Regions from separate parts of the Mesorhizobium sp. 113-3-9 genome, predicted to be linked through region 2. Evidence: riboswitches for the same ligand, from Rfam matches in the RefSeq annotation. Region 2 holds a riboswitch; each other region holds the start of a gene.
The links. Region 2 has a riboswitch for cobalamin ahead of MesoLj_RS32800 (ribonucleoside-diphosphate reductase subunit alpha). Riboswitches for the same ligand answer to the same signal wherever they lie in the genome.

Region 1 (6,823 bases), 1.5 Mb from region 2:
CGATCCGCGAAACCGTTTCGTCTCGCCCTACATGGCTGGCTTGTTCGGCATCGAACCATGAGCGCCTATTTCGCCACTCTATCGCAGGCGCTGAAGCAGGCCGGTATCTTCCAGCCCTGTCTGGTGCTGGACCGCGACCGGCTGGACAGCAACATCGCCCTGGTGAAGGACAGGCTTGATCCCAGCCTTGCCGTGCGGCTGGTCGACAAGTCGCTCGCTTGCCTGCCGCTGCTTTCGCATATCGGCAAGACGCTTGGAAGCGATCGCTTCATGACTTTCCATCCGCCGATCAGCGCGGCGGTGCTGAAGGCGTTCCCGCATGCGGATCTGCTATACGGCAAACCAATGCCGGTCAGCGCGGCAAGAGCGGTGCTGGTGAAGGGCGACGCCGACTGGTCGCGTGTCTGCTGGCTGGTCGACAGCGACGAAAGACTGGCGGAATATGGCGCTCTGGCCGCCGAGCTCGCTATCGAACTGCGTATCGCCTTCGAGGTCGATGTCGGCCTGCATCGCGGCGGGTTTGCCCGCCCGGCCGAGATCAAGGCGCTGACGGTGCCGAAGGGCCTGTGTTGCGAAGGCATCATGGCCTATGAGGCGCATGCGCCGGAAATCCCCGGGCTGTTTGGCGGTGCTGCCAAGGCGTTGATGAAAGCCTCGGCGCTGGCGGCAGATTTCGTCGTGGCACTCGAACCGGATCAGCGCCGCATCCTCAACATCGGCGGCTCGAAGACGGCGCTGCTGCATGGCGCGGGCGTTGCCAACGAAGTCTCGATCGGCTCGGCTTTCGTCCTGCCCAGCGATTTCGACAAGCCGGGGCTCAACGGATTCCAGCCGGCCGCCTTCATCGCCACCCCGATCCTCAAGGCGGCCGATGCGGCGCTGCCAGGCCCGGTCTGGTTCTCGAAGGCCTTGCAGGCGCTCGGCCTCTTCCCGCGCAAAGGCTGCTATCTCTATGGCGGCAAGTGGATGGCCGAAGCGGTGTTCCCGGAAGGCATGAAACCAAACGGTCTGATGGGGTTTTCCTCCAACCAGCAATTCATGAGCCTGCCGGCAACAGCGCAGGTGAAGCCGGGGGATTATGCCTTTCTGAGGCCGACGCAGAGCGAGGCTGTGCTGCAGCAATTCGGGCCGATCGCGGTATTTTCTGGCGGCAAGATCGTTGATCGTTGGCCGGTGTTGCCGATGGGTTGAGGGGCGCCACTGCGGTCGTGATTGGCGCACCGACCCCGCGATGTCGTCATTCTAGGGCGGAGCGACGCGAAGCGGAGCGCAGACCCTAGAATCCATGCCGTTACCCTTCCGCTATGCAACGAAATGGATTCTTGGCGCCTAATGCAGACCCATGAAGCCCGTTCTGCGGCGTGGCGCGCTTCGGCCACCGTCACGGAATGGATTCCAGGGTCTGCGCGCGTCGCTTCGCTCCTTGCTCCGCCCTAGAATGACGAAGTTGTGAGGTGCGTCGGGTCAACCATTTTATTGACTAAGTCAACCAAATGATCAATCCTGTGCGGACAGGAGATGCCCATGACAATTCACCATCAGCCCGGTAACGAAGCGCCCAACAAAGACCTGATCGACGCGGTGCGGGCTTTCAACCGCTTCTACACCCGCCAGATCGGGCTGCTCGACGAAGGGCTGCTGAAAAGCGCCTTCTCGCTGACCGAGGCGCGCGTGCTCTACGAACTGGCGCACCGCGACGGTCTGACCGCGACGGACCTCGGGCGCGACCTCGGTCTCGACGCCGGCTATGTCAGCCGTCTGCTGAAGAAGTTCGAGCGCCTTCACCTCATCTCCAGGTCGACGGTGGTTTCGGACGCCAGGCAATCGTCGATTGCGCTGACGCTGGCGGGCAGGAATGCCTTCGCGCCGCTGAACAAGGATTCGCACGACCAGGTCGCGGCGCTCCTCGATCGGCTGCCTGCGTCGGAGCAGGACCGGCTGGTGAAATCCATGCGGACGGTCCAGGCTCTGCTGGGTGAAAGCGCCGAGCCAAGGATCCCCTATCTGTTGCGGCCGCTGCAGGTCGGCGACATCGGCTGGATCATCCGCCGGCAAGGCATGCTCTACGCGCAGGACTATGGCTGGGACGAAACCTATGAGGCGCTGGTTGCCGAAATCCTTGCGGCATTCGTCAAATCCTTCGACCCGAAATGGGAACGAAGCTGGATCGCCGAGCGTGATGGCGAGGTCGTCGGCTCGGTCTTCGTCGTGCGCAAATCGCCCGAGGTGGCGAAGCTGCGCCTGCTCTATGTCGAACCTTCGGCGCGTGGCCTCGGCATCGGCAGGCGGCTGGTCGAGGAATGCATCGGCTTTGCCCGTGCCAAGGGCTACAAGACGCTGACCTTGTGGACCAACGACATCCTGACCGCCGCCCGGCACATCTACCAGGCGGTCGGCTTCACACTGACCGAGGAAGAGCCTCACCACTCCTTCGGCAAGGATCTGGTTGGCCAGACCTGGGACTTGGAATTGTAGTGCCGGTCAATCCTTGATCGGCACCCAGATCTCTAGTCCGCCATTGCCGCTGCGCGGATCGAACTCCGGACCGTAGCGTTCGAATTCCGGCGCGTCCGCTATCTCGTGCCCGGAGGCCGGCAGCCATTTGTTCCAGATCGTGTTGACGGTGCGGCGGATGGTCGAGATGTGCTCGCGATGCGCAAACACCGCATATTTCTGGGCGGGTATGCGCACGCGGCTGAGTTCCCTTGGAAGGTCGGAAAAATCGGTGACCTCGACACCGGCGACGTAGTCGAAATTGCCGGCATCGTCGCCGTTGGCGCAGACGCCGTAGGCGACGTCGCCGGTCTCGCCTGGAATGTTGCCGATATAGGGACCAAAGCGTTGCCACTGCATCGGAATGGCGGCGCTGGTTTCACAGGTGTAGCGTTCGCCGAGCCCAGCGATCAGCAACGGCCGGCTGGTCTCGAAGCGCGATGGTTCGAGGGCCGAAAGAAAGGATTGGTCCATCAGGATCGGCTCCACGAGGTCGAGGGTCTTGGTCGAGCCTTGCGCGCGCACCATCTCGGGCGTGGTGCCGAACTGGTCGCGGAAGGCGCGGGTGAAAGCCTCATGCGAGCTGTAGCCGGCATCGAGCGCCACCGAGAGGATGTCGGGGGCTCCGCCGGCCAGCCTGCGCGCCGCCTCGGTCAGCCTGCGTGCGCGCATGTAGCCCATGACCGAGCGGCCGGTGGCAGCGCCGAAGGCGCGCGTCACATGAAAGCGCGACACGCCGCTGCTTTGGGCGACATCGTCGAGCGAGATCGCCTCCGGCAGATGGCTCTCGACAAACCACAGCGCTTTCTCGGTCGGGTTCATGGGTTCCTCGCATTGAGCGGATCATCTTGCCGCCTTCGCGCGCGGCAGTTTGATCGAAATTGCGCTTGCCGTGCAATCCGGACGGCAACGCTCCGCGGCCAGCCGCATCTCCAGGAGCGAGACTGGCTAGATGTCTTCTTTCGGGCAGAAAGCCTCACTTGACTTAGCCGAGCGGTACGATTTAAATCGTAATGTAATTACATTACGTCTGTAAGTTCAGCGCCGCCGCGGGATCGACAATGCACCGAGAAATCCGTTGCGAAGCAATTGGGGGAAAACTACGATCGAGTGGTGATGGTCCCCGAGTCGAAAGGCGAGGGGTGAAAAGGGAACACGGTGAGACCCAATAGGTCGAAGCCGTGGCTGCCCCCGCAACTGTAAGCGGTGAGCAAGATCCGAAATGCCACTGGCCGGCAAGGCTGGGAAGGCAGGATTGCGCAACGACCCGCGAGCCAGGAGACCTGCCATCACTGAGTTGACCGGACGGGGTGTGCCGGGAGGAAACGTGGACGTCGGTCTTGTCGGCCGTCTCGCCAACATCCTTCCGTCGCCAGTTTTGGAAAGTGACGGAAGTTGGACGGCGCTATCGATCACCGCATCATCGTGTGCACGCTTTGCCGTGACGTTCCGACCGGCATCAGGTCGGGCGAAAGCCTGTGCGCCGATTTGCGCTCCCGGCTCTCGGCCCATGATGAACCCGCCGTGGCGCATGGCTTCACGATCGAGGGCGTCGAATGCATGGCGGGCTGCGCACGGCCGCTGACGGTAGCCTTCCAGGCGCCGGGCAAGGCTACCTATCTCTTCGGCTCCGTCGATGCCGAGGCCGACGCCGGTGATCTCGTGCGATTTGCCAGGCTTTACGCCTCGCTCGCCGACGGCTGGTGCAATTCCGGCCAACGTCCGCCGCGACTAGCCGGCAAGACGCTGGCCCGCATCCCGGCGCCGGGCAAGCTGGCGGGTGATAGCCGATGACAATGCCACTCCTCGAAGCGCGCGACCTGGGTGCCGTGGCGAATGGCCGGAATCTGGTCCATGCGGTCAGCCTTTCTATCGCCACCGGCGATCGTCTCGCCATCATCGGCCCCAATGGCGCTGGCAAGACGACACTGCTGCACATGCTGTCGGGCATGCTCAGGCCAAGTTCGGGCGAGGTGAAGCTTGGCGGGCGACGCCTGGACAGGATCTCGACAGCCGAGCGGGCCTTGCACATGGCCGTCGTCGGCCAGACCGACCAGCCGGATCCGCGGCTGGCGGTGATCGACTATGTCGAACTTGGCCGTGTTCCGCATGCCGGCCTGAGGCGCAGGAGCGACGAGCGCGACATTGTCGTCGACGCCCTGCGCCGGACCGGCCTTTTGCCGTTGCTCGGCCGCACCATTGGCTCGCTGTCTGGCGGGGAGCGCCAACGCGCCCAGCTGGCGCGCGCCATCGCACAGCAACCGAAAGTGTTGTTCCTCGACGAGCCGACCAACCATCTCGACCCGCGTGCTCGCGGCGAGCTTCTCGAACTCGTCGCGGGCTTCGGCATGACGGTGATCGCGGTGCTGCATGACCTGGCCCTTGTGGCGCCTTTCGCAACCAGGGTCGCGGTGATGAACGAAGCCCGGCTGCACGCGCTGGCCGCACCGCGCGAAGCGCTGACGCAACAGCTGATCCGCGAGATTTTCGGCGTCGACGTGTTTCGCCTGCGTCACCCCACCGAGGACCGTGAACTGACTGTGTTCGATGTTCCGAACCGCGCCGTGCCGCCATCCTGATCGAACCATCCCTCATCAACACTGTTCAACCAAGGAGCAAAATCCGTGAAACGTCTCGCCTTGTCGCTCGTCTTTTCCTTGCTGGCCTCTACCGCCTTCGCTTTCCCCGTCACCGTCGACAGTTGCGGCAAGCCGCTGACCTTCGACGCGCCGCCCAAGCGCGCCGTCATCCATGACCTCAACATGGCCGAGATGGCCTTCGCGCTGAAGCTGCAGCCGTCGATCGTCGGCCTGACCGGCATCACCGGATGGTACAAGGTCGGCCCCGAATTCAAGGCCGAGCAGGGCTCCATCCCGGAACTCGCGCCCAAATACCCGACGCTCGAGAACCTGGTCGCCGTCGAGCCCGATTTCTTCTTCGCCGGCTGGTACTATGGCATGAAGCCGGGCGGCGACGTGACGCCCGACACGCTCGCCCCACATGGCATCAAGACACTGGTGCTGACCGAGAGCTGCGTCCATCTCGACAAGAACCGCCCGGCGGCTTCCATGGACCTGCTCTATGGCGATGTTGAAAAGCTGGGCAAGATCTTTGGCAAGGAGACCGAGGCGCAGAAGCTTGTCGCCGGCTGGAAGGCGCAACTCGCCGACATCACCGCGAAGGTCGGCGACGCCAAGGGAACCCGCGTGTTCCTCTATGATTCCGGCGAGGACAAGCCGTTCACCGCCGGAAAATTCGCCATCCCTAGCGCCATGATATCAGCCGCCGGCGGTGACAACATCATGGCCGACATGGACACCAGCTGGGGCAACACGGACTGGGAAACCGTGGCCTCGCGCAATCCGCAATTCCTCATCCTGCTCGACTACCAGGATGGCGGCGGCTACAGGAAACTGCTCGATTTCCTGAAGGCGCATCCGGCGATGAAGGAGACGGACGCGGTCAAGAACGAGCGTTTCGTGGCCCTTCGCTATGCCGAACTGACGCCTGGACCGGCAAACATCGAGGCGATCGCCAAGATCGCCAAGGCGATGCATCCGGAAGCGTTCTGATGCTTCTTGCCCCAGGGCAAAAATCCGGCGCGCTTTCGGGGCACAAGGCATTCGCGCTGGCCATGGTGGCGGGCACGGTGGCGGTCGTCGCCCTCGTGCTGCTGTCGATAGCCTATGGTTCGACGCTGATCCCGCTGACCGACGTCATCGCCTCGCTTGGCCATGCCGTCGGGATGCATGAACACCAGGTGTCGGGCCCGGTAGGCAAGATCGTCGTCGATCTCAGGCTGCCGCGCACGATCCTGGCGGTCTGTGTCGGTGCCGGCCTCGGTATAACAGGTGCTTTGCTGCAGACGGTGACCCGCAACGGTCTCGCCGATCCTTTCCTGTTCGGCCTGTCGTCGGGGGCCGCCGCCGGCGCTGTTTCCGTCATCACCGTCTTCGGCGACAGTTTTGGCATCTGGACCTTGCCGGTCGCCGCCTTCACCGGCGGCATACTGGCCGCCTGCATCGTCCTGCTGCTGGTCGCACGGGTCAGGGGGCAGGGGCCGGAGCGGCTGATCCTCGCCGGCCTTGCCGTCTCCTTCCTGTTCACCGCCTTGACCAACTATCTGGTCTTTGCCGGAGACCAGCGTGCGGCCCATTCGGTGCTGTTCTGGACGATGGGCGGGCTCGGACTGGCGCGCTGGGACAATGTCTGGCTGGGCGCCTTGGGAGCCGGCACGATCGCGGCCTACGGGCTGTGGAACCACCGCAGGCTGGACGCCTTCCTGGCCGGTGAAAGTGCTGCCGAAAGCCTTGGCGTGCCGGTGGCGCGC
Region 2 (6,823 bases):
GACGACGGCGACCGGAAAGGCCACCGCTGCCGGCAGGCCGAGTTCGACCAGTTGCCACGCGATGTAGGCGCCCAGCATCATGAACACGCCATGGCTGAAATTGAACACGCCGATCGTCGTCCAGACCAGGGCGAGCCCAACCGCCATCATGGCGTAGAGCGAGCCCTGGAACAGGCCGCCGAACAGGATTTCCGCCAATGCGCTCATGTTCGAAATCCTAATGGCCAAAGTACATCGACATGATCTCGCCGTGGTCGAGGCTTTCGCCCGGCTTGATCTCGGTCGCCACCGCGCCATGATTGACGAGGTAGAGTTGCTGCGTCAGTTCGAGCAGGAATTCGATGTCCTGCTCGACGACGATCAGCGGCACGCCGCCGCGCGAAATGTCCATGACGGACGCACAGAGCTCGTCCTTGATCTTGGGCGCCAGCCCCAGCGTCGGCTCGTCGAGGATCAATAGCCGCGGATGGCTCATCAGCGCCGTGCCGATCGACACCATCTGGCGCTCGCCGCCCGACAGCGTGCGCACGCGCTGGCGCCAACGTTCGGCCAGTTTGGGGAACAGCTTGACCACCTTCTCGCGGTTTTCGGCCTCATGCGGGCGGGCGCGCGACGAATAGGCGCCCAGCGCCATGCAGTCGGCGATGGAGAGGTCGGGAAACAGCCGGTTGCCTTGCGGCACATGGATCAGCCCGGTGCCGACGATGGCGCGAGCGCTACGGCCGGCGATGTCCTGCCCGTCGAACAGGATGCGGCCGCTTTTCGGCTGCAGCAGCCCGGAGATGGCGCGCAGCAGCGTCGTCTTGCCATGGCCGTTGGGCCCGAACAGGCCGACATTGCCGAAACGGCCTGCCTCCAGCGAAATGTCGTGCAGCACGGTGACGCGGCCATAGCCTGCGGTCACGCCCTCGACGGTGAGAATGGGATTCACGCCACCGCCCTCCTGGTTCCGAGATAGGCTTCGATGACGCGCTGGTCGGCGATCACGCTCCCCGGTTCGCCGGCGGCGAGTACTCGGCCATTGTTGAGCACCAGCAGGTGCTGCGACAGGCTCATCAGGAAGGTCAGCACATGCTCGATCAGGAGGATGGTGATGCCGCGTTCGGCGGTGCGGCGGATCAGGCCGATCGATGTCTCGATCTCGGGTTTGGTCAGGCTCGACGCCGGCTCGTCGAGCAACAGCATGCGCGGCTGCATGGCGATCGCGGTCGCAAGCATCAGGCATTTGCGCTCGAAGACGGACAGTTCGCCGGCGAGCCTCCCGAACGACGCGGAGCCCAGTCCAACGAACTCCAGCGCTTCGGCGGCGGCTTCGCGGGCGGCAGCGGCCGCCTTTTCCTGCTTGCCGTAGCTTGCGCCGATCAAGGCGTTCTCGAAAACGGTCAGCCCGTCGAAGGAGGTCTCGCGCTGAAAGGTGCGGGCAAGGCCGAGGCGCGCGATGGCGTGCCCTGGTCTGCCGTTGATGGCGGTCCCGTCGAAGCGGATGCGGCCCCGGTCGGGTCCGAACGGGATGCCGGTGATGATGTTGAACAGCGTGCTCTTGCCGCTGCCGTTCGGGCCGGCGATGCCGAAAATCTCGCCGGCCTCGACCTTGAACGACACGCCATCGACGGCCTTCAGCGAACCGAAGGCCTTCGACACGTCGTCCAGTTCAAGCAGGGCCATCCCTCACTGCATCCAGGGCTGCGGCTTGAAGGCGCCTGTTGCGTATTTCTCCGGCGAGATCAGCGTGCGCTGGCCGTCCCAGATCTGGAAGAAGGTGATCGGGATATAGTCGTCGCCCTGCGTGGCAAGGTGGGTTGCGGGATCGAACTTCAACCGGCCCTCGGCGACCTGCTTGTCGGTCTCCGACAGCGCTTTCATGATCGCGGCATGGTCCGATGCGCCGCCGACCTTCTTGACCGCGTCGAAATAGACATTGGTCATTTCGTAGAGGCCAACGCCATAGGTCCCGCTCTCGACACCGTATTTCGCCTTGAACTTGGCCGCCACCTCGTCGGCGCGCGGGTTCTTCGGCGTCGTCAGCGCCCCGCCCAGGAGATTGTAGATCACACCGTTCGACTTCTTGCCGGTCAGTTCGACGAATTCCGGAACGCTCGGCGCATATTGCAGGAAGACCAGGCTCTTGGTCGGCTGCTCGAGGAACTGGTTCAGGAAGGATGCCGAATTGCCCGGCAGATAGTCGGTATTGATGACGACGTCCGGGACATTCTCGCGCACCTTGGCGAGGATCGAGCGCCAGTCGGTCACTTCGCCGAACGGAACGATCTCGTCGACCGTGATGGTCCAGCCCTTTTCCTTGAAGGTCTTCTTCATGCCTTCGGAGATGGTCTTGGAATAGGCGTTGTCCGAGGAGATGATGGCGACCTTCTTGGTCGGCAAGGTGATCTTGCCGTCGGCCGCGAGCTTCTCTACGAACAGGGTGACGTCGGTGTTATAGGCGTCGAAGGACGGCGTCAGCGACCAGCAGCACATGTATTTGTCAGGGTTCGGCGCGATGATATCCTTGGTCTGCTGCGAGGTGGCCGCGAGCATGTAGGGCATCTCGGCCTCGGCCATGTTGTCGATCTCGAAATTCGTCAAGCTGGCGTAACCGGTGAGCATGAACTGCACGCCGGGATCGCCAAGCAGGCGCTCGACCGCGCTGGTGACATTGCCAGCGGACTGATCCTTGACGTCGCCGACCACCAGTTCGAACGTGTTGCCGGCAACGCCGCCGGCCGCGTTTGCCTCGTCGATCGCCATCTGTACGCCGCGCTGGAATTCCTGCCCGTCCGCCGCGGCGGGCCCGGTGATAGGCGCGAGCAGGCCGATCTTGACGACGTCGGCGAAAGCGGGCGCGCTCGCCGTGGCAAACACGCCGATCAGCGCGCTGCTCATCAGCATATGGCGGATTCTGTTGCCTGCGGATTTGAATTTCATCGTGCGGTTCCCTGTTTTCCTCCCGTTCATCGGGAGTTGGATAATTGACAATCTACGCATAATTGTTCTTATTTGAAAAGGATTTTTCAACGCAGCCTGACCGGGAAGACGGTTCCCGCAAAAGGTATGGAAGCCGTGGCGCTTTGCTGCGCATCTGCACTAAAACAAGGCAATTCCAGACGGAGCGGACCATGACGATCTCGCAGAAGACCCTTGAAACCAGCCACGGCAAGATCGCCGTTCGCGAGACCGGTGGCAAAGGCACCGCCGTGTTGCTGATCCACGGCAATTCCTCTTCCGGAGCTGTTTTCCGCAACCAGCTCGAGAGCCAGCTGGGCGAGCGCTACCGTATCATCGCTCCCGATCTGCCGGGCCACGGGGCATCAGGTGATGCGATCGATCCGGACCGCTCCTACAGCATGGAGGGCTATGCCGATGCGATGACCGAAGTGCTCGGGCTGCTCGGCATCGACAAGGCCATCGTCTTCGGCTGGTCGCTTGGCGGCCATATCGGATTGGAGATGATCGACCGCTTTCCCGGCCTGCTCGGCCTGATGATCACAGGCACCCCGCCAGTGGCGCCCTCGGAGGTCGGCAACGGCTTCAAACCGAGCCCGCACATGCACCTTGCCGGACAGGAAAGTTTCACTGCCGCCGATGTCGAGGCCTATGCGCGCAGCACCTGCGGTGAGCCGTTCGAGCCGTTTCTCCTCGACACTGTCGCACGCACTGACGGTCGCGCACGGCGCCTGATGTTCGAGAAATTCGCGGCCGGCACCGGCCGCAACCAGCGCGAGATCGTCGCCGGCAAGACGCCGCCCATCGCCGTTCTGAACGGCATCGACGAACCGTTCGTCAACACCGATTTCGTCGCGGCCGTGAAAATTTCCAACCTGTGGGAAGGCAAGGCGCATCTGCTCGACGATTCAGGCCATGCGCCGTTCTGGGATTCGCCCGGCCGCTTCGATCCAATCTTCGCCCGCTTCCTGGCGAGCGTCGACAAGGCTTAGGGTCGACGCCCTGTTGACGATCCAAAATTCGAATCGTCAAGCCATTGACAGGTTGGGGTCCGGAGACGCTACATATAGCCATCGTGGTTCTTTCGAATCTGTTTGGATTCGGGAGCTAAGAGGGAAGCCGGTGAGCGATTCTTCGCAATGCCGGCGCTGCCCCCGCAACTGTAAGCAGCGAGCTTAAGTCGAGTAATGCCACTGGCGTGGACGCGCTGGGAAGGCCGACGGAAGCGACGACCTGCGAGCCAGGAGACCTGCCGCGATGAATTTGAACGTCCACGGGCGGGGTGTCCCGGTGGTGCGCTTGCTGCGGCCGAATCTCCGGCCGTCACTCAGGCATGCGTGCGCCAAGGCCTCCGTCTCCAACCAATCGGGGATCATGATGCCGGCGACTTCCACCATCCACACCAACGGGACCGATCGGGTTCCTTTCTCTCGCATCGATACATCGGCCCAGCCTGCGCGGCCGGCCTATCAGGTCATCCGCCGCAACGGCTCGGTGACGCCGTTCGACGCCACCAAGATCGCGGTTGCGCTGACCAAGGCTTTTCTGGCGGTCGAGGGTTCGGTGGCCGCCGGTTCGCGGCGTGTCCATGACGTCGTGGAGGAACTGACCGCGCAGGTTATGGCAGCGCTCACCCGCCGTGCGGACGCTGGCCGCACCTTCCACATCGAGGAGATCCAGGACCAGGTCGAACTGGCGCTGATGCGCAGCGAACACCACAAGGTGGCACGCGCCTACGTGCTCTACCGCGAGGAGCGCAGTCGCGACCGCCAGGCCCACAGCGCGAGCGTGGCGGACGCGTCGTCGTCGGTGCTCAAGGTCAAGGCGGACGACGGCAGCCTGGCGCCGCTCGACGAGGCGCGGCTGCGTCGGGTCATCGACGAGGCCTGCGCCGGCCTGGAAGCGGTTTCAGCTGAAACCATCCTCACCGAGACCAGGCGCAACCTCTATGACGGCATCACGCTGGATGAATTGTCGCTGGCGCCGATCCTGGCGGCGCGCACGCTGGTCGAGACCGAACCGAACTATGCCTTCGTCAGCGCCCGCCTGCTGCTCGACCGGCTGCGGCGCGAGGCGCTGAGTTTTGTCGCCGGCAGGGCGGAACAGGCGACGCATGCCGAGATGGCGAGCCGCTACGCCTCCTATTTCCCGCAATGTATGTCCACCGGCATCAAGGCCGAACTGATCGATCCCGAACTTGGCCGCTATGATCTCGCCCGCCTCGGCGCCGCGCTGAAGCCGGAGCGCGACCTGCAGTTCCAGTTCCTCGGCCTGCAGACGCTCTACGACCGCTATTTCCTGCACGCCAGCGGCAAGCGCTTCGAACTGCCGCAGGCCTTCTTCATGCGCGTCGCCATGGGGCTTGCCATCAGAGAGATCGACCGCGAGGCGCGCGCCATCGAATTCTATGACCTGCTGTCGTCTTTCGACTTCATGGCCTCGACCCCGACGCTGTTCAATTCCGGTACGCTCAGGCCGCAGCTGTCCTCATGCTTTCTGACCACGGTCGCCGACGATCTCGACGGCATCTTCAAGGCCGTGAAGGACAATGCGCTGCTCGCCAAATATTCGGGCGGTCTCGGCAATGACTGGACGCCGGTGCGTGGCCTCGGCGCCCACATCAAGGGCACCAATGGCGAGAGCCAGGGCATCGTGCCGTTCCTGAAGGTCGCCAACGACACGGCGATCGCCGTCAACCAGGGCGGAAAACGCAAGGGCGCGGTCTGCGCCTATCTCGAGACCTGGCATGTCGACATCGAGGAGTTCCTCGACCTGAGGAAAAATACCGGCGACGACCGCCGCCGCACGCATGACATGAACACCGCCAACTGGGTGCCGGACCTGTTCATGAGCCGCGTCGAAGCCGATGCCGAGTGGACGCTGTTCTCGCCTGATGAAACGCCCGACCTGCACGACCTCTACGGCACGGCCTTCAAGGCGGCCTACGAAGCCTTTGAGGCGAAGGCCGCCGCCGGCGGTGTCAAGGTGTTCAAGAAGGTTCGCGCGCTCGACCTGTGGCGCAAGATGCTGACCATGCTGTTCGAGACCGGGCACCCCTGGATCACCTTCAAGGACCCCTGCAACATCCGCTCGCCGCAAGGCCATGTCGGCGTCGTGCATTCCTCGAACCTGTGCACCGAGATCACGCTCAACACCTCGAAGGACGAGGTCGCCGTCTGCAATCTGGGTTCCGTCAATCTCGCCAACCACGTCACCCTGAAAGGCCTCGACCTCGATCACCTGGCGCGGACGACCGGTACGGCGATGCGTATGCTCGACAATGTCATCGACATCAATTTCTACACCATCCCGGAGGCACGGCAGTCCAATCTGCGCCACCGTCCGGTCGGTCTCGGCCTGATGGGTTTCCAGGATGCGCTGCAGGCGCTGCGCATTGCCTATGCATCGCCCGAGGCGATCGCCTTCGCCGACACCAGCATGGAGGCGATCGCCTACAACGCGATTTCCGCTTCCTGCGATCTCGCCGCCGAGCGCGGCCGCTATCCCAGCTTCGAAGGTTCGCTCTGGTCGAAAGGCGTGCTGCCGATCGACTCGATCGGGCTGGTGTCGGACGCGCGCGGCGCGAAGGTCGACATGGATTGCTCATCGACGCTCGACTGGGAGAGCTTGCGCAAGCGGGTAAGGAAGACCGGCATGCGCAACTCCAACACCATGGCGATCGCACCGACGGCGACGATTTCCAACATCTGCGGCGTCGCGCAGTCGATCGAGCCCGCCTACCAGAACCTGTTCGTCAAATCGAACATGTCTGGCGACTTCACCGTGGTGAATGCCGCGCTGGTGCATGACCTCAAGGCCCGCGGCCTGTGGGACGAGGTGATGGTCTCCGACCTCAAATATTTCGATGGCTCGGTCGGCCAGA
Region 3 (6,823 bases), 240 kb from region 2:
TCGCGCCTCAGACAAAGAAAAAGCCCGCTACCGGGAGGAGGTGGCAGCGGGCTCGATTTAGAATGAGACGCGGGAGGAGGTGCGCCCCATTCAGCGTCGGCACCACATCTGGGAGGAGTAGATGGCCGACACCATGATCATACCGATCGCCCCGGATATTGCAACGCACAAATTTTATCTCGCGAGTGCGAAATCATGCCGGGCCTGCTTCGTCGATCCTGAAAAATTGCGGTCAGGCTGCGGCTTTCTTGCGGGCACGCTTGGCAGGTGCCGGCGCTCCCGGTTCCTTCGGCTTGCGGCCCAGACCCATGGTCTTGGCCAATGCCGAGCGCGCCGCAGCGTAGTTCGGCGCCACCATGGGATAGTCCGCCGGCAGCTCCCATTTTGCGCGATATTCGTCGGGCGTAAGGCCATAGTGGGTAGCCAGGTGACGCTTGAGCGACTTGAACTTCTTACCGTCCTCAAGGCTGACAATATAATCGGGTGTAACCGATTTTCTGATCGGTACGGCAGGCTTGAGAGCTTCCGATTTTTCTGGTGCGGCACCACCAGCAGTGCCTTTCAATGCGATGTGGATCTGGCCGATAAGCCCAGGCAGTTCACCGACGGGAACCGGATTGTTCGAAACATAGGCTGAGACGACATGGGCGGTGAGTTCGATGAGGTTGTCGGCTTTGCTCTCGGTTTCTTCGGTCATGAAAACGCTCCTGCGGAATTAGAGTAGCCGGGTAAGAATCATCTCGTAGCTTAATAGTGACGACCGCGTTTGATGGCAACCAAAGCCATTGCATGATGTGTTGGCGGATCGCTGCACGCCCGGTCGCCGTCGCGGATCTTCCTCTTGAACCGTCATCGCCCTGACAACACATTGTGTCAGGGTCGCCTCGCGTCGATGCGGCGCCTCTTCACACAAATTGGCTATTTGGAAGGTTGGAGGAACGAATGAACGCTGAGGCTTTCAGCAGCCCGCTTTTCGTGAGGCGCGCAACGCACATCATCCAAGAGATTGCCGGCCTTGCGGATGCAATCGATTTTCTCAACGAATGGCCGGAAGATCGCAGAGACATGATCCACGAAGCCGCCCTGAGGGCATGCTACGATGCGTACGATGGGCGCAAGCCGGTAAGCACGGCGCGCAATGCCTTTTTCGGCTTTGCGAAGCGGGTCGCCATATTGGAAGATCCAACCTCCGCCATGCAGTGGATCGCCGCCTGCAGATCGGGCAGTGGAAAAGTGCAGGTGTAGACTTCGACGACGAGTTTGAGACTGGCGAGGCGCGTCAAACAGTGCACTATGTCCAGGTTTCACAGCTAGACCACGCGAATGAGAAGCAGTTCCTCACCACCGACTGCAAAACCGCAGATCGCAAGCAAGCTGACCATGGCCAGACGCAGCTCATGGCGATCGCTTGCTAGCCAATGGCCAGGCTCAGTGGCGCAGATGCAGCGGTCGCGTTCGGCTGAATAAAAAAATGTGATCCGGCTGTTTGCCGTATAGTGGCTGTGGGGAGGGGGGATGACCGGGTTGACCAGATTTGAGAGACCAGTCGTTGTTCAGCTTAGCCGCCGCGGCTCGGAGCGTATCGTGTTCGACGTCAACGACGCGGCCGCTATCTTGCTGCGGGATCTGCATCATGAGACCGATAAACGCAGGATAGCGATGGACGCCTGTCTGCAGGTTTTACGCGGTAAGACCCATCCACCAACCGCTCGACGGGCTTTTGTCGCAGCCGCGCTCGAAGCACGCGTTCTGCGCAGCGATTGATATTCAGGATGCCGCGGATGAATTTCGGCCATCTGCGCATCGGTATTGAGCGCGGTCCAAATACCCCTGCCGGCTCCGCCAGGAGCAAGCCAACCCCGCTCTTTCCGCGGCGGCTTTCCTGGTCCGGCGCCTGATCTTCCACCATCAAAACACAAGGGTCCGCCAGCCAGCTGCGGCCGCTCGGCTTCGCCGTCGCGGTGATGGTGATTGCAGCCAGAGGCAGACGCCATCGAGCGGGAATTGGCCCGCTGCAGATGGTGGAGCGTCGATGCCGCCTCAAAAGTCTCCAGAAGCGCTGTTTGAACCTTCCCCCAGCTTGGCCCTGCATCCGGTTTCTCGGAACACGCTCCGGGACCGGGGTGCGTGATCGCCGATGTTTCTCCCCATGGTCGGGACCGGGGTTTCGGCGATCAAGGTTGGGAGACGATAGTGATTTCGATTATCCCAATACGGAATAATCCGAAACGGGCTGGCGGAGAGCCTTCTCGTTTCTGGCCGGCTCATTTGAGGCCCAAGCCTCCTTCAATCGCCCGCCAACGGCCGCCTCTGGAACAGCTGACTTCGACGCGCCATGACAAGGGCCGCGGCCAGGCCAAGCTTGCCGAGGCGCTTCGTCACCGGCAGCGCGATTGCCTTGGGCGCGCCGGATAGACTCCCCCAAGGATGCCCGGTGTGTGGCGTTGCCGCTCACCGCCGGCGAGTGGCACCGAGCCCTACGCCGTCTGCGCTTTTTGCCGAATTGCGCGTGCCGCAGCCACCATGTTCACCAGCGCAGGGCGGACCTCCTCCCATCTGCGCGTTTTGAGACCGCAGTCGGGATTCACCCACAGTTGGCCATCCGACAATCGCTCGCGCGCAAGCATGATAAGGTTGGAAATCTCCCCCACTTCCGGGACCCGCGGCGAGTGAATGTCATAGACGCCAGGACCGATCTCGTTCGGATACTTGAAGGTTCGCAGCGTATCGAGCAGTTCCATCTGCGAGCGCGAAGTTTCAATCGAGATCACATCGGCATCCATTGCGGCAATCGCGTCCACGATATCGCCGAACTCGGAGTAGCACATATGGGTGTGGATCTGGGTCGCATCGCCGACCGCTGTTGAAGCCAGCCGGAAGCATTCGACGGCCCAGTCGAGATAGGCCTGCCAGTCGGCCTCGTGCAGCGGCAAGCCCTCGCGCAGTGCGGCTTCGTCGATCTGGATCATCCTGGCGCCGGCCTTTTCGAGGTCGCTCACTTCATCGCGAATGGCGAGCGCGACCTGGCGGCAGACGGCTGGGCGGGCAAGGTCGTCCCGGACGAAGGACCAGTTGAGGATCGTCACCGGGCCGGTAAGCATGCCCTTCACCGGCTTTAGCGTCAGCGACTGGGCGTATCGCCACCAGTGTAGTGTCATCGGCTGTTGTCGCGACACATCTCCAATGATGATCGGGGGTCGCACAAAGCGCGAGCCGTAGCTTTGCACCCACCCGTGTTGCGTGAAGGCGAAGCCGCGGAGCTGCTCGGCGAAATACTGCACCATATCGTTGCGCTCGAATTCGCCGTGGACCAGCACGTCGAGTCCGATCTCTTCTTGCCAGCGAACGGCGGCTTCTATCTCTTTCTTCAGGAACGCCTCATAGTCGACGTAACTCAGCTCGCCTTTGGCATGGGCTGCCCGCGCCTTGCGAACCTCGGCTGTTTGCGGGAAGGAGCCGATCGTCGTGGTGGGGAAGGATGGCAAGCCAAACGTGTCGGCCTGAAGCTTGGAGCGCACGGCGAATGCGCTCTTCCGGCGCGTCATGGCGACCTTGATGCTGGCGACCCGACCTTCGACGAGCGGATCATGCACCTTAGCGGATGTCGCGCGAGCGGCGGCAGCCTCAGCCGACGCCTCTAGTTCGGCGGCGACCGCGTCCCGGCCTTCAGCCAGGGCACGGGCGAGCACGACCAGCTCGTCGGTTTTTTGCGCCGCGAAGGCGAGCCACGATTTCACGTCCGCATCGAGTGCCGTCTCCATGTCCAGGTCGATCGGCACATGCAGCATCGAGCAGGACGGGGCGATCTCCACGCGGTCCAACGGCCAGCCGGCGACGATCGGCTTGATGCGGTCAAGTATGGCAGGCAGGTTCGCGCGCCAGACGTTGCGGCCGTCGATCAGCCCGAGCGAGAGCACAAGTTCCTTCTGCGCGAGCCGGCCGACGGTCTCCAACTGCTCTGGAGCGCGCACGAGATCGACGTGCAGTCCCGCCACGGGCAGAGAAATTGCGGTCTCGAGATTGTCTCCCAGCGATCCGAAATAGGTAGCGACCATGATCTTCAACTCCGGTGCTGCTTTTGACAGCCGGCAGTAGGCGAATTGGAGGGCATCCCGTTCGTTGGGAACCAGATCGACCACGAGCGCCGGCTCATCGATCTGCACCCAATCGGCTCCCGCGAGCTTCAGCCTCCGCAGGAGCTCCTCGTAGACGGGCAGCAGCCGTGGCAGGAGCGCGATAGGGTTGAAACCTTCCTCAGGTGACTTCGCCAACTTGAGAAAGCTAACCGGTCCAAGCAGGACCGGGCGCGTGTGGATGCCGAGCGCCTTGGCCTCGAGGAAATGATCGACCGGTTTCGCCGACGAGAGGGCAAAGCTCTGATCGTCGGTAAGTTCCGGCACAATGTAGTGATAGTTGGTGTCGAACCATTTGGTCATTTCCATCGCGGCAAGGCCATGCCCGTTGGCCGCATGCTCGTCACCGGCATGTCCACAATCAGCGGCCTGACCTTGGTCGCCGCGCGCCATGGCGAAATAGGTATCGAGTGGGACCTCGCCGTCAGTCCAGACGTATCGTGCCGGCACGGCGCCGACCATGATGACGGTGTCGAGCACATGGTCATAAAGCGAGAAATCGTTGGACGGGATTTTCGACACGCCGTGATCGTGCTGCTCCCTCCAGCTGGCGGCGCGTAGCGCCTTCGCCGTCGCGAGCAGGTCGGCAGCGGGAGATTTTCCGGACCAGTAGCTTTCAAGCGCGAATTTGAGTTCCCGCCGTCGACCGATACGCGGCACGCCGAGCGTTGCCACTGGAATTTGTTGAGAGACAGTCATGCCATACCCCGATGGTTGGGGCGTGGGGACAAGGAACGCGCAAGCAGGCGGCACGAAGCCAAGCTACCGCGGCCACCGAGACACCCCGCCCGTGGACGTTGTTCGTCGTGGCAGGTCTCCTGGCTCGCGGGTCAAAGCCTCTGCCCGTCTTCCCGAGGCCGTTCGCCTCAGTGACACCAATGGGCTTGGCTCGCCGCTAACAGTTGCGGGGGCAGCGCCGGCATCGCACCGGCTTCCCTCTTAGCTCCGCTACAGCAGTGCCGCGCGGAGAACCACGACATGCGCACAATCACAGCAGCTTCGCTCCTTGTCAATGCATATAACGAGATGTTTATGTGATGATGCGAATAATGCCCTTGCGCTGATCGGTCTCTTTCGCCCAAAGCCGCTTACGATGCCGCCTCTTATCAGTGCAGGCTCGGAGAGATCCTTGTCCCCATCGGCGACGCCGGATCAGATCGAGGTCGCCGGGCTCAAAGGGCGTAAAGTCGGGCCAGGTCGTCACGGTCAGCCGGGAATCCCGGTATTTGTTCCCGCTCGGCTTCGCTCAGCGTGCTTGCGCATTCCAGCGCGCTGATGACCATGGCCGCAAGCGGAAAGAAGAGGTGGCGCCGCAGGTGGGCGGACTGGGGCCGGGCCGCCAGCGTCTCGACAAACTGCGCGGCGCTCGCCTCGACCTGCTCCGCGAGCAGCTTCACCCTCGGTTGCTGAACGCCGGCGCCACGATCGTGCGTAACCGGGCATGCTCGCCCCCCCTCGCGCGAGACCAGCCACTCCGGCAAACCAAGAATCACCGAATCCGGGGTGAATGCCGCACTCTCTAAGCGATGGAAGGGCGGAAGGTGACCGGCAGGCGCTGCGGGCAGCGAATGACGTAAGACGGAATGTAGACGACGTCCTCCGCGGCGATGGTCAGCGCCAGATCCTCCAGCCGCCCGAACAGCGCGGGGAAGGCGCAGCGCAATTCCAGGCGCGCCAGCGCAGCGCCCAGGCAGGCATGCGGCCCCTCACCGAACGACAAATGCGGGTTGTGCCGCCGGGTGACATCGAACCTGTCGGCGCCGGGGCCGAAGGCCTGTTCGTCCCGGTTCGCCGCATGGAACGCCATCAGGACGGCATCGCCGCGGCGGACCATGCATCCGTCGATCTCCACGTCCTGGGTGGCATAGCGGAACGGCAGATTGGCCGCTGAGCTGCCCCAGCGCAGGATCTCCTCGATCGCCTGTGACCACGGAACTTGGCCGCTGCGCACCAAGTGCAGTTGCTGCGGATGCGTCAGCAATGCCAGCACGCCATTGCCGATGACGCCGGCGGTGGTCACGAAGCCCGCAGAGAGCACCATGAACAGCATGTCGATGAGCTCGGTGTCGGAAACGAGCTCGCCTTTGTCACGGGCGACGATCAGGGCCGAAGCCAGATCATCTCCGAGCTGGCCCCGCTTGAGCGCGATCAGGCGACGGAAGAACTCCGGGATGCGCTGCCGCGTCTGTCGCACCTCTTCGGCTGTGGCGGAGGTGTTGGCCATGCTGTAGGTGAGCGCGACGATCTCTTCGCGCTGTTCGTCCGGCAAACCGAACAGTTCGGCGATCACGTTGGTGGGCAGCGGAGCGGCGAACTCGCTCATCAGATCGGCACTGCCGCCGCGCTGCGCCATGTCGGCCAGGAGTCGATCGACGCTTTGTTCGACCCGTGGCGCCAGCAAGGCGATCCGACTGGGCGCGAAGCTGCTGGACAGCAGGCCGCGCAAGCGCCGGTGATCGGCGCCGTGCGCCGTGGTCATGTTGTCCACTTTGCATATCCCGATCAGCGGATGATCCTCGGGAATCTCGCCGTCCTGCAGCGCCCGCCACTGTCGCCAGTCCTTGTTGAAACGCTGGTCGGAAAGCATCTGCCTGAGCGTCTGGTGACGGGCTGCCGCCCAGGTCACCAGATCGCCTGGAAGCGACACTCGCGCCATCCCCCCCTGCCGCAGAATCGCAGAAGAAAGACGA

Region 1: linked by a shared signal. The riboswitch ahead of MesoLj_RS26210 (DUF1636 family protein) and the one ahead of MesoLj_RS32800 (ribonucleoside-diphosphate reductase subunit alpha) in region 2 are both predicted to bind cobalamin.
Region 3: linked by a shared signal. The riboswitch ahead of metE (5-methyltetrahydropteroyltriglutamate--homocysteine S-methyltransferase) and the one ahead of MesoLj_RS32800 (ribonucleoside-diphosphate reductase subunit alpha) in region 2 are both predicted to bind cobalamin.

What each region holds. Positions count from the first base shown of each region.
Region 1 covers NZ_AP023246.1:5,342,369-5,349,191, reverse strand. The annotation lists gene MesoLj_RS26230 (D-arabinono-1,4-lactone oxidase) at 1-61, shown strand, start outside; gene MesoLj_RS26225 (alanine racemase) at 58-1,191, shown strand; gene MesoLj_RS26220 (bifunctional helix-turn-helix transcriptional regulator/GNAT family N-acetyltransferase) at 1,525-2,475, shown strand; gene MesoLj_RS26215 (AraC family transcriptional regulator) at 2,482-3,315, opposite strand; cobalamin riboswitch at 3,594-3,798, shown strand; gene MesoLj_RS26210 (DUF1636 family protein) at 3,889-4,287, shown strand; gene MesoLj_RS26205 (ABC transporter ATP-binding protein) at 4,284-5,072, shown strand; gene MesoLj_RS26200 (ABC transporter substrate-binding protein) at 5,118-6,065, shown strand; gene MesoLj_RS26195 (FecCD family ABC transporter permease) at 6,065-6,823, shown strand, end outside.
Region 2 covers NZ_AP023246.1:6,831,552-6,838,374, reverse strand. The annotation lists gene MesoLj_RS32825 (branched-chain amino acid ABC transporter permease) at 1-207, opposite strand, end outside; gene MesoLj_RS32820 (ABC transporter ATP-binding protein) at 218-931, opposite strand; gene MesoLj_RS32815 (ABC transporter ATP-binding protein) at 928-1,665, opposite strand; gene MesoLj_RS32810 (ABC transporter substrate-binding protein) at 1,669-2,922, opposite strand; gene MesoLj_RS32805 (alpha/beta fold hydrolase) at 3,114-3,932, shown strand; cobalamin riboswitch at 4,000-4,211, shown strand; gene MesoLj_RS32800 (ribonucleoside-diphosphate reductase subunit alpha) at 4,318-6,823, shown strand, end outside.
Region 3 covers NZ_AP023246.1:7,068,414-7,075,236, reverse strand. The annotation lists gene MesoLj_RS33835 (MucR family transcriptional regulator) at 233-697, opposite strand; gene MesoLj_RS33830 (DUF982 domain-containing protein) at 943-1,245, shown strand; gene MesoLj_RS33825 (DUF982 domain-containing protein) at 1,585-1,764, shown strand; gene metE (5-methyltetrahydropteroyltriglutamate--homocysteine S-methyltransferase) at 2,478-4,808, opposite strand; cobalamin riboswitch at 4,925-5,124, opposite strand; partial or broken gene MesoLj_RS33815 (cytochrome P450) at 5,399-5,686, opposite strand; gene MesoLj_RS33810 (cytochrome P450 family protein) at 5,653-6,823, opposite strand, start outside.